Regions from separate parts of the Thiomonas intermedia genome, predicted to be linked through region 1. Evidence: predicted binding sites of a transcription regulator. Region 1 holds the regulator's gene; the other holds the start of a gene.
The links. Region 1 encodes NrdR, which represses ribonucleotide reductase genes. Its sites were predicted from a motif close to CACNANATNTNGTG; they were not measured.
Positions count from the first base shown of each region.

Region 2: the regulator NrdR is predicted to act here: its motif matches at 2,069-2,082, upstream of BVH73_RS05525 (ribonucleoside-diphosphate reductase subunit alpha).

Region 1 is NZ_CP020046.1:2,393,141-2,396,546, reverse strand. Features, by position in the region: gene BVH73_RS11220 (RsmB/NOP family class I SAM-dependent RNA methyltransferase) at 1-1,072, opposite strand, end outside; gene purN (phosphoribosylglycinamide formyltransferase) at 1,082-1,705, opposite strand; gene nrdR (transcriptional regulator NrdR) at 1,822-2,313, shown strand; gene ribD (bifunctional diaminohydroxyphosphoribosylaminopyrimidine deaminase/5-amino-6-(5-phosphoribosylamino)uracil reductase RibD) at 2,310-3,406, shown strand, end outside.
Region 2 is NZ_CP020046.1:1,183,609-1,187,014, forward strand. Features, by position in the region: gene BVH73_RS05525 (ribonucleoside-diphosphate reductase subunit alpha) at 1-1,911, opposite strand, end outside; gene ampD (1,6-anhydro-N-acetylmuramyl-L-alanine amidase AmpD) at 2,193-2,780, opposite strand; gene BVH73_RS05535 (sigma-54-dependent transcriptional regulator) at 2,783-3,406, opposite strand, start outside.

The DNA of each region.
Region 1 (3,406 bases):
GTAGCACGCTGCACGTGGCGTAGACCAGACGACCGCCCGGCTTCACCAGTGTGGCGGCAGCCTGAAGAATATCGGCCTGTTTTGTCGTCAATTCGGCCACATCTTCCGGCTTCTGCCGCCATTTCATGTCGGGATTGCGCCGCAAGGTGCCCAAGCCGGAGCACGGCGCATCCACCAGGACGCGATCCACCTTGCCGGCGAGACGCTTGACCCGCTCATCGCGTTCGTGCGCAATGGCCACCGGGTACACATTGGACAACCCGCTGCGCAGCAGACGCGGTTTGAGCTTGGCCAGCCGGTAGTCGGCCACATCGAAGGCGTAAAGGCGCCCCGTGCCGCGCATCATTGCGCCCAGGGCCAGGGTCTTTCCGCCCGCCCCGGCGCAGAAATCGACCACCATCTCGCCGCGGCGCGGCGCCAGCAGCAAGGGCAGCAGTTGACTGCCTTCGTCCTGCACCTCCACCCAGCCTTCGCGGAACACGGTGAGATCCTGCAGGGCGGGCTTGCCCTCCAGGCGGATGCCCCAGGGCGAATAGGGCGTGGCGCGCGCAGGCAGATCGAGACGGGCAAACACATCGAGCACGGCTTCACGCCGCGTTTTCTGCACATTCACCCGCAAATCCAGCGGAGCGGGACGCAGCAGCGACTGCGCCAGCGCCGGGTATTCCGCGCCATAGTGGGCCTGCAAGGCCGCTGCAAGCCATTCCGGCAGACTCCAGCGAACCGCTTCGGGCAGCGCCATCGCGTCCTGGGCGAGCACACGTTTGCGCCACTCCAGCTGCTCGGACGTGAGTGCCGCATGCAGCGATTGCGCGTTGCCCGACCATCCCAGAATGGCCAGCCGCACCTCCATGGCCCCGCCGATCCCCTCGTCGCCGGCGGCAAGCGTCTGAAACAGGCGCAGATGCCGCAACACCTGATAGACCGTGTCGGCCAGAACCTGGCGATCCGTCTTGCCCAGTTGCGGCTTGGCGCGGAACAACCGCGACAGCACCGCATCGGCCGCGGCGTCGAAACGCAGCATCTCGCGCAGCACGTCGCGTGCGGTGTAAAGCAGATCACGCGGTTTCATGGCGCACTTTCAAGAGGAAGATTCGGCGGCCGGCTGGATGCGGGCACGCAAACCGTCGATCTGCACCCGCCCTTCCAGCATGGCCCGCACGACAGGAGGGTAAATGCGATGCTCCTCGAACAGCACGCGCGCGGACAGCATCTCGACCGTGTCGTCATCCAGAACGGGCACCGCGGCCTGCGCCAGAATTGGCCCGTGGTCGAGCGCATTGCTCACCAGATGCACGGTGGCGCCGTGCCATTTCACGCCCTCCTCCAGCGCCCGGGCATGGGTGCGCAACCCGGTGAAGGCCGGCAGCAGGGACGGATGGATATTGACCAGACGGCCGGCGAAGCGGTCGACGAAGGCCGCTCCCAGCACGCGCATGAAGCCGCACAACGCGATCACGTCGGGTTGCAGCGCATCGATCGCCTCGGCCAAAGCCAGGTCGAACGCCTCGCGGCTGGCAAAATCGGTATGTGCAATCACTTGCGTGGGCACACCAAACGAGCGCGCGACCTCCAGCCCGGCGACACCGGCCCGGTTGCTGATCACCCCGCGCACGCGAATCCCCCAGCCCTGCTCGCGCTCGGCCTGAAGAATGGACTGCAGATTGCTGCCGCGCCCGGAAATGAGGAGAACCAGATTTTTCATCGGCGCGCAGTGTAGCCGCCAAGCCGGCCTCCCCGGCCAGGCGCCGAGCGCGGGGCGAGACACGAGAACCCCGCGCCGCGTGAATAATGATGCGTTTATTTTCGCCACGCCCCACCATGAAATGCCCCTTTTGCCAGAGCGACGACACGCAGGTGATTGAAACCCGCGATGTGGAAGACGGCACTGCCCTGCGCAGGCGGCGGCGCTGCGGCCATTGCGACAAGCGCTTCACCACCTATGAACGCGCCGAAGTCAGCTTTCCGGTCGTGGTGAAAAAAGACGGTCGGCGCACCGACTACGACCGCGACAAACTCCGCGCCTCTTTTCTGCTGGCGCTGCGCAAGCGGCCCGTCAGCGCGGAGGCGGTGGACACCGCCATCGGACATGTGGAACAACAGCTCCTGCAAAGCGGCGCCCGCGAACTGCCCGCGGCCCAGATCGGCACCTGGGTCATGGAAGAACTCCGCGCGCTCGATGGCATCGCCTATGTACGCTTTGCGTCCGTCTATCACAGCTTCAAGGACCTGAGCCAGTTTCTCGACGTGCTGCAGGAGATGCAGCCCACATCACCCCCCTCCAAGCCCCGTCGCGGCAAACCCACGGCATGAACGCCACCAACCCATCGCAGCCTCAGGGCCCTTTCAACGGGGAAGATCAGCGTCACATGCGGCGGGCGCTCGATCTGGCGCGCGGGGCGATGTACCGTACCAGCCCCAATCCGCGTGTGGGCTGCGTGCTGGTGCGCGACGGGCAGGTGCTGGGCGAGGGTGCCACGCAGGCGGCGGGGCAGGATCATGCCGAAGTGCAGGCGGTCAAACAGGCCTGGGAGCGCGGCCATGTCTTGCCGGGCGCCACGGCCTACGTCACCCTGGAGCCCTGCTCCCACCATGGCCGCACGCCCCCTTGCGCCGACCTGCTGGTGACGCAGGGCGTGGCCCGCGTGGTCGCCGCGATGGTCGATCCCAACCCCCGGGTGGCAGGCCAGGGCTTGCAGCGCTTGCGCGAAGCCGGCATCGAAGTCGATGTCGGGCTGTTCGCCGATGAGGCACGCGAGATCAACCCGGGCTTCATCGCCCGCATGGTGCGCGGCACACCCTGGGTGCGGTTGAAGGTAGCCGCCTCGCTGGACGGCGTCACCGCCCTGCCCAACGGTGCAAGCCAGTGGATCACCGGCGAAGCGGCACGCGCCGACGGTCATCACTGGCGTGCGCGGTCCTGCGCCGTGCTCACCGGCCTGGGTACGGTGAGAGCCGACGACCCCCAGCTCAATGTGCGGGCGGTGCCCACGCCGCGCCAGCCCATCCGCATCGTCATCGACAGCCGCCTGGAATGCCCGCCCACCGCTCGCCTGCTACAGAGCGCCGATTCGCCGCTGTGGATCGTCCACGCCCTGCCGCCGGAGCTGGCCGCGCCGCGCCTGGCTGCGCTGCGCAGCGCAGCCATCGGTTCGCTCGACCTGCAGGACATCGCCCTGCCCGCCGACCCCGACAAGCCGGGCAAGACCGATCTGCGGGCGCTGATGCAGGTGCTCGGCCAGCGCGGCATCAACGAACTGCACTGCGAGGCGGGCGAAAAACTCAACGGTTCGCTGCTGCGCGCAGGCGTGGTGGACGAGCTGCTGCTGTATCTTGCGCCCCAGTTGCTGGGCGAGGGCGCCGGATTGGCGGCGCTGGGGCCGTACCGATCGCTGACCGAGGGATT
Region 2 (3,406 bases), 1.2 Mb from region 1:
GCGCTTGAGCTTGGCCTGGTCGATGACCTTGGTGCCGCTTTCCCCCTCCTTGAGATGCGCGACCAGGTTGACTGATCCGAGGTTGCACACCGCGATCTCGTTCTCGTTGGTATTGAGCGTGATCTCGGTGCAGAGGTTGCTCGAGTGCACCACGCCCACATGCTGCTGCGGGCTGCGCACATTGCACGCGTCCTTGAAGGTGATCCAGGGATGGCCGGTTTCGAACAGCATCGACAACATCTTGCGCCACAGCTGCACCGCGGGCACGGTCTTGAACAGCTTGAGTTCGCCCAATGCGGCCTTCTGTTCGTAGCGGGTGTAGGCCTGTTCGAAATCCTGGCCGAACTTGTCGTGCAGATCCGGCGTGTCGGAGGGACTGAACAGCGTCCAGTCTCCGCCTTCCATCACCCGCTTCATGAACAGATCGGGCACCCAGTTCGCGGTGTTCATGTCGTGCGTGCGGCGGCGATCGTCGCCGGTGTTCTTGCGCAGTTCCAGAAACTCTTCGATATCCAGATGCCAGGTCTCCAGATAGGCGCAGACCGCGCCCTTGCGCTTGCCGCCCTGGTTCACCGCCACCGCGGTATCGTTGACCACCTTGAGGAAGGGCACGACGCCCTGGCTCTTGCCATTGGTGCCTTTGATGTGGCTGCCCAGGGCGCGCACGCGCGTCCAGTCGTTGCCCAGACCGCCGGCGAACTTGGACAACAGCGCGTTCTCCTTGATGGCCTCGTAGATGCCGTCCAGATCGTCGGCCACGGTGGTGAGGTAGCAGCTCGACAGTTGCGAGCGACGGGTACCTGCGTTGAACAGCGTGGGCGTGCTCGACATGAAGTCGAAGCTCGATAGCAGCTCGTAGAACTCGATGGCGCGCGCCTCGCGGTCGATCTCGCCCAGCGACAAGCCCATCGCCACGCGCATGAAAAAAGCCTGCGGCAGCTCGATGCGGCGCCCATCCTTGTTAACCCGGGTGTCGGCACGATTGGCAAGGAAGTAGCGGTCGTACAGGGTTTGCAGACCGAGGTAATCGAACTGCAGATCGCGCTCGGCCTTGATGGCGGCACCGAGGCGGACGAGATCGAACTGCCCGAGCCGCTCGTCGAGCAGCTCAAGTTCAACGCCCTCCTTGATGCACAGCGGAAAATAGTCTGCATAGCGCTGTGCCATCTGTGAAGGCGCGACATCCTCCTTCAGCGTTTCGCGGCGCATGGTGTGCAGCAGCAGACGCGCCGTGACCTTGGAGTAATCGGGGTCGCGCTCGATCAGGGTGCGCGAAGCCAGGATGGAGGCCTTGTAGACCTCGATCATCGGCACGCCGTCGTACAGATTGCGCAGGGTTTCCGCCACGATGGGCGCCGCCTTCACATCCCCACTCAGGTTGGCGCAGGCCGACTCGATCAGCGCGACCAGCGCGGCTTGATCGAGGGGTTTGCGCACGCCGTCGTCGATGACATGCAACACGGGCGCCGCGGTTTGCTCGACGGCTGTCGCCTTCTGTTTGGCGCGCTCCTGGGCGCGACGCTCGCGGTACAGCACATAGGCTCGCGCCACCTCATGCTGACCGGTGCGCATCAGCGACAACTCAACCTGGTCCTGAATGTCCTCGATATGAAAAGTGCCGCCACTGGGTCGGCTACGCAACAGCGCGCGCACGACGTTTTCGGTCAGCGCATTCACAGTCTCGCGCATGCTCGCCGAGGCCGCCCCCTGTCCCCCTTGCACAGCGAGGAAGGCCTTGGTCATCGCCACGGCAATCTTGCCAGGCTCGAACCCCACGACCGCGCCATTGCGCCGAATGATTTTGTAATCCGAAAAATCACCCAATGCGGCCTGCTTCTGCGTGTCCACGTCGAGATGGGAGAGGTGTTGCGCGGCAGGGATTGGTTCGGTCGTGGTGGCTGTCTGGGACATCGGGTACTCCTCGGGGCAGATGGTCCCGCGCTTCAAATCCGGCGACGCATGAAGGCGCACGGACTCGGCACGGATGAGCGATAGGCTGAGTCGGAAAGTGGCTCGCGGCAAGGCCAGGTTCAGGCACTGACCGGCTGCGCATTTCCAAGCCTCAGGACACTATATCTAGTGCTCGTTTGAAATTCAACCACTATTTATAGTGTCGAGGAAATTGACAGCCCACCCACAGCTTATGCACAGGTTCATGCACAGAGACGTCTCCGGGAAGACCCGGAAGGCTCTCAAAACGCCTGGAAAGGAAAGGCTCGTACAGGCAAGGCCAGGCCGTCTTTCAGGCGCCGCCAGTCGAAGCCTGTGCCGGGGTCGGTCTTGCGCCCGGGCGCAATGTCGCTGTGGCCCGCGACGGCGCGCAGGGGATAGCGTGCGAACAGTTCGGAGCCCAGGGCCATCAGGGTCTCGTACTGCTCGGGCTCGAACGGTTCGTCATCGCTGCCTTCGATCTCGATGCCGATGCTGAAGTCATTGCAACGGTCGCGTCCGGCGAAGTGCGAGACGCCGGCATGCCAGGCCCGCTGGGCGCAAGACACATACTGCGTCAGCACCCCATCGCGCTGAACCACGAAATGCGCCGACACCTTGAGACCTTCGAGTGCGGCAAAGGCTGGATGCGCCCCAGGATCGAGACGATTGCAAAACAGGCGCTCGATCGCATCGCCACCATACTGGCGCGGTGGGAGCGCGATGCAATGGATCACCAGCAAATCGATCGGCATGCCGGGAGGTCGATCATCCTGGTTGGGCGACGGCACATGACGAGCGTGGCGCATCCAGCCTTGTCTCACCGCGTCGGCATCAGGGGCGACCGACATGATCAGACGAGGCCATCCGCCGGATCGCGAATGTCCAGACGTTCCATGCGGTAGCGGATCTGGCGAAGATTCAGACCCAGCAATTGCGCGGCCGCGGTGCGATTGAAACGCGTGCGCCGCAGTGCCTCGCAAAGAATGCTGCGCTCGACCTGATCGAGGTAGTCGCCCAGATCGGGGGGCAGTGGTGTCTGGGCAACGAACTGCGCCATCGGAATCTGCGTTGCCTGCGCGCTGTTGTGAGCTGTCGCATCGGGCTTCGGGATCGAAGGCGCCGCTACGGTCGACAAGGTCGCATCGAGGCTCGCCGAAGCGAGAGGCGCTATGCCGATGGAGCCGCCGCCGCTCTGCAATTCGAGATCGCCCGGACCCAGCAGATCCTGCGCCGCCAGGGCCGCAGCGCGATGCAGCAGGTTCTCGAGCTCACGGACATTGCCCGAGAAGCGATGCTGACGCAGGTGCTGCAGCGCCGCGGGGCTCAGTCGCAAGCCAGGCCGGGCGTTGTCGCGGCGGATGTCGGCCAGCAGGGCCTCGACCAGGACCGGAAGATCGTCCAGACGCTCGCGCAACGGGGGCAGCGCCACGGCAATGACGTTGAGACGATAAAACAAATCCTGCCGGAATTGGCC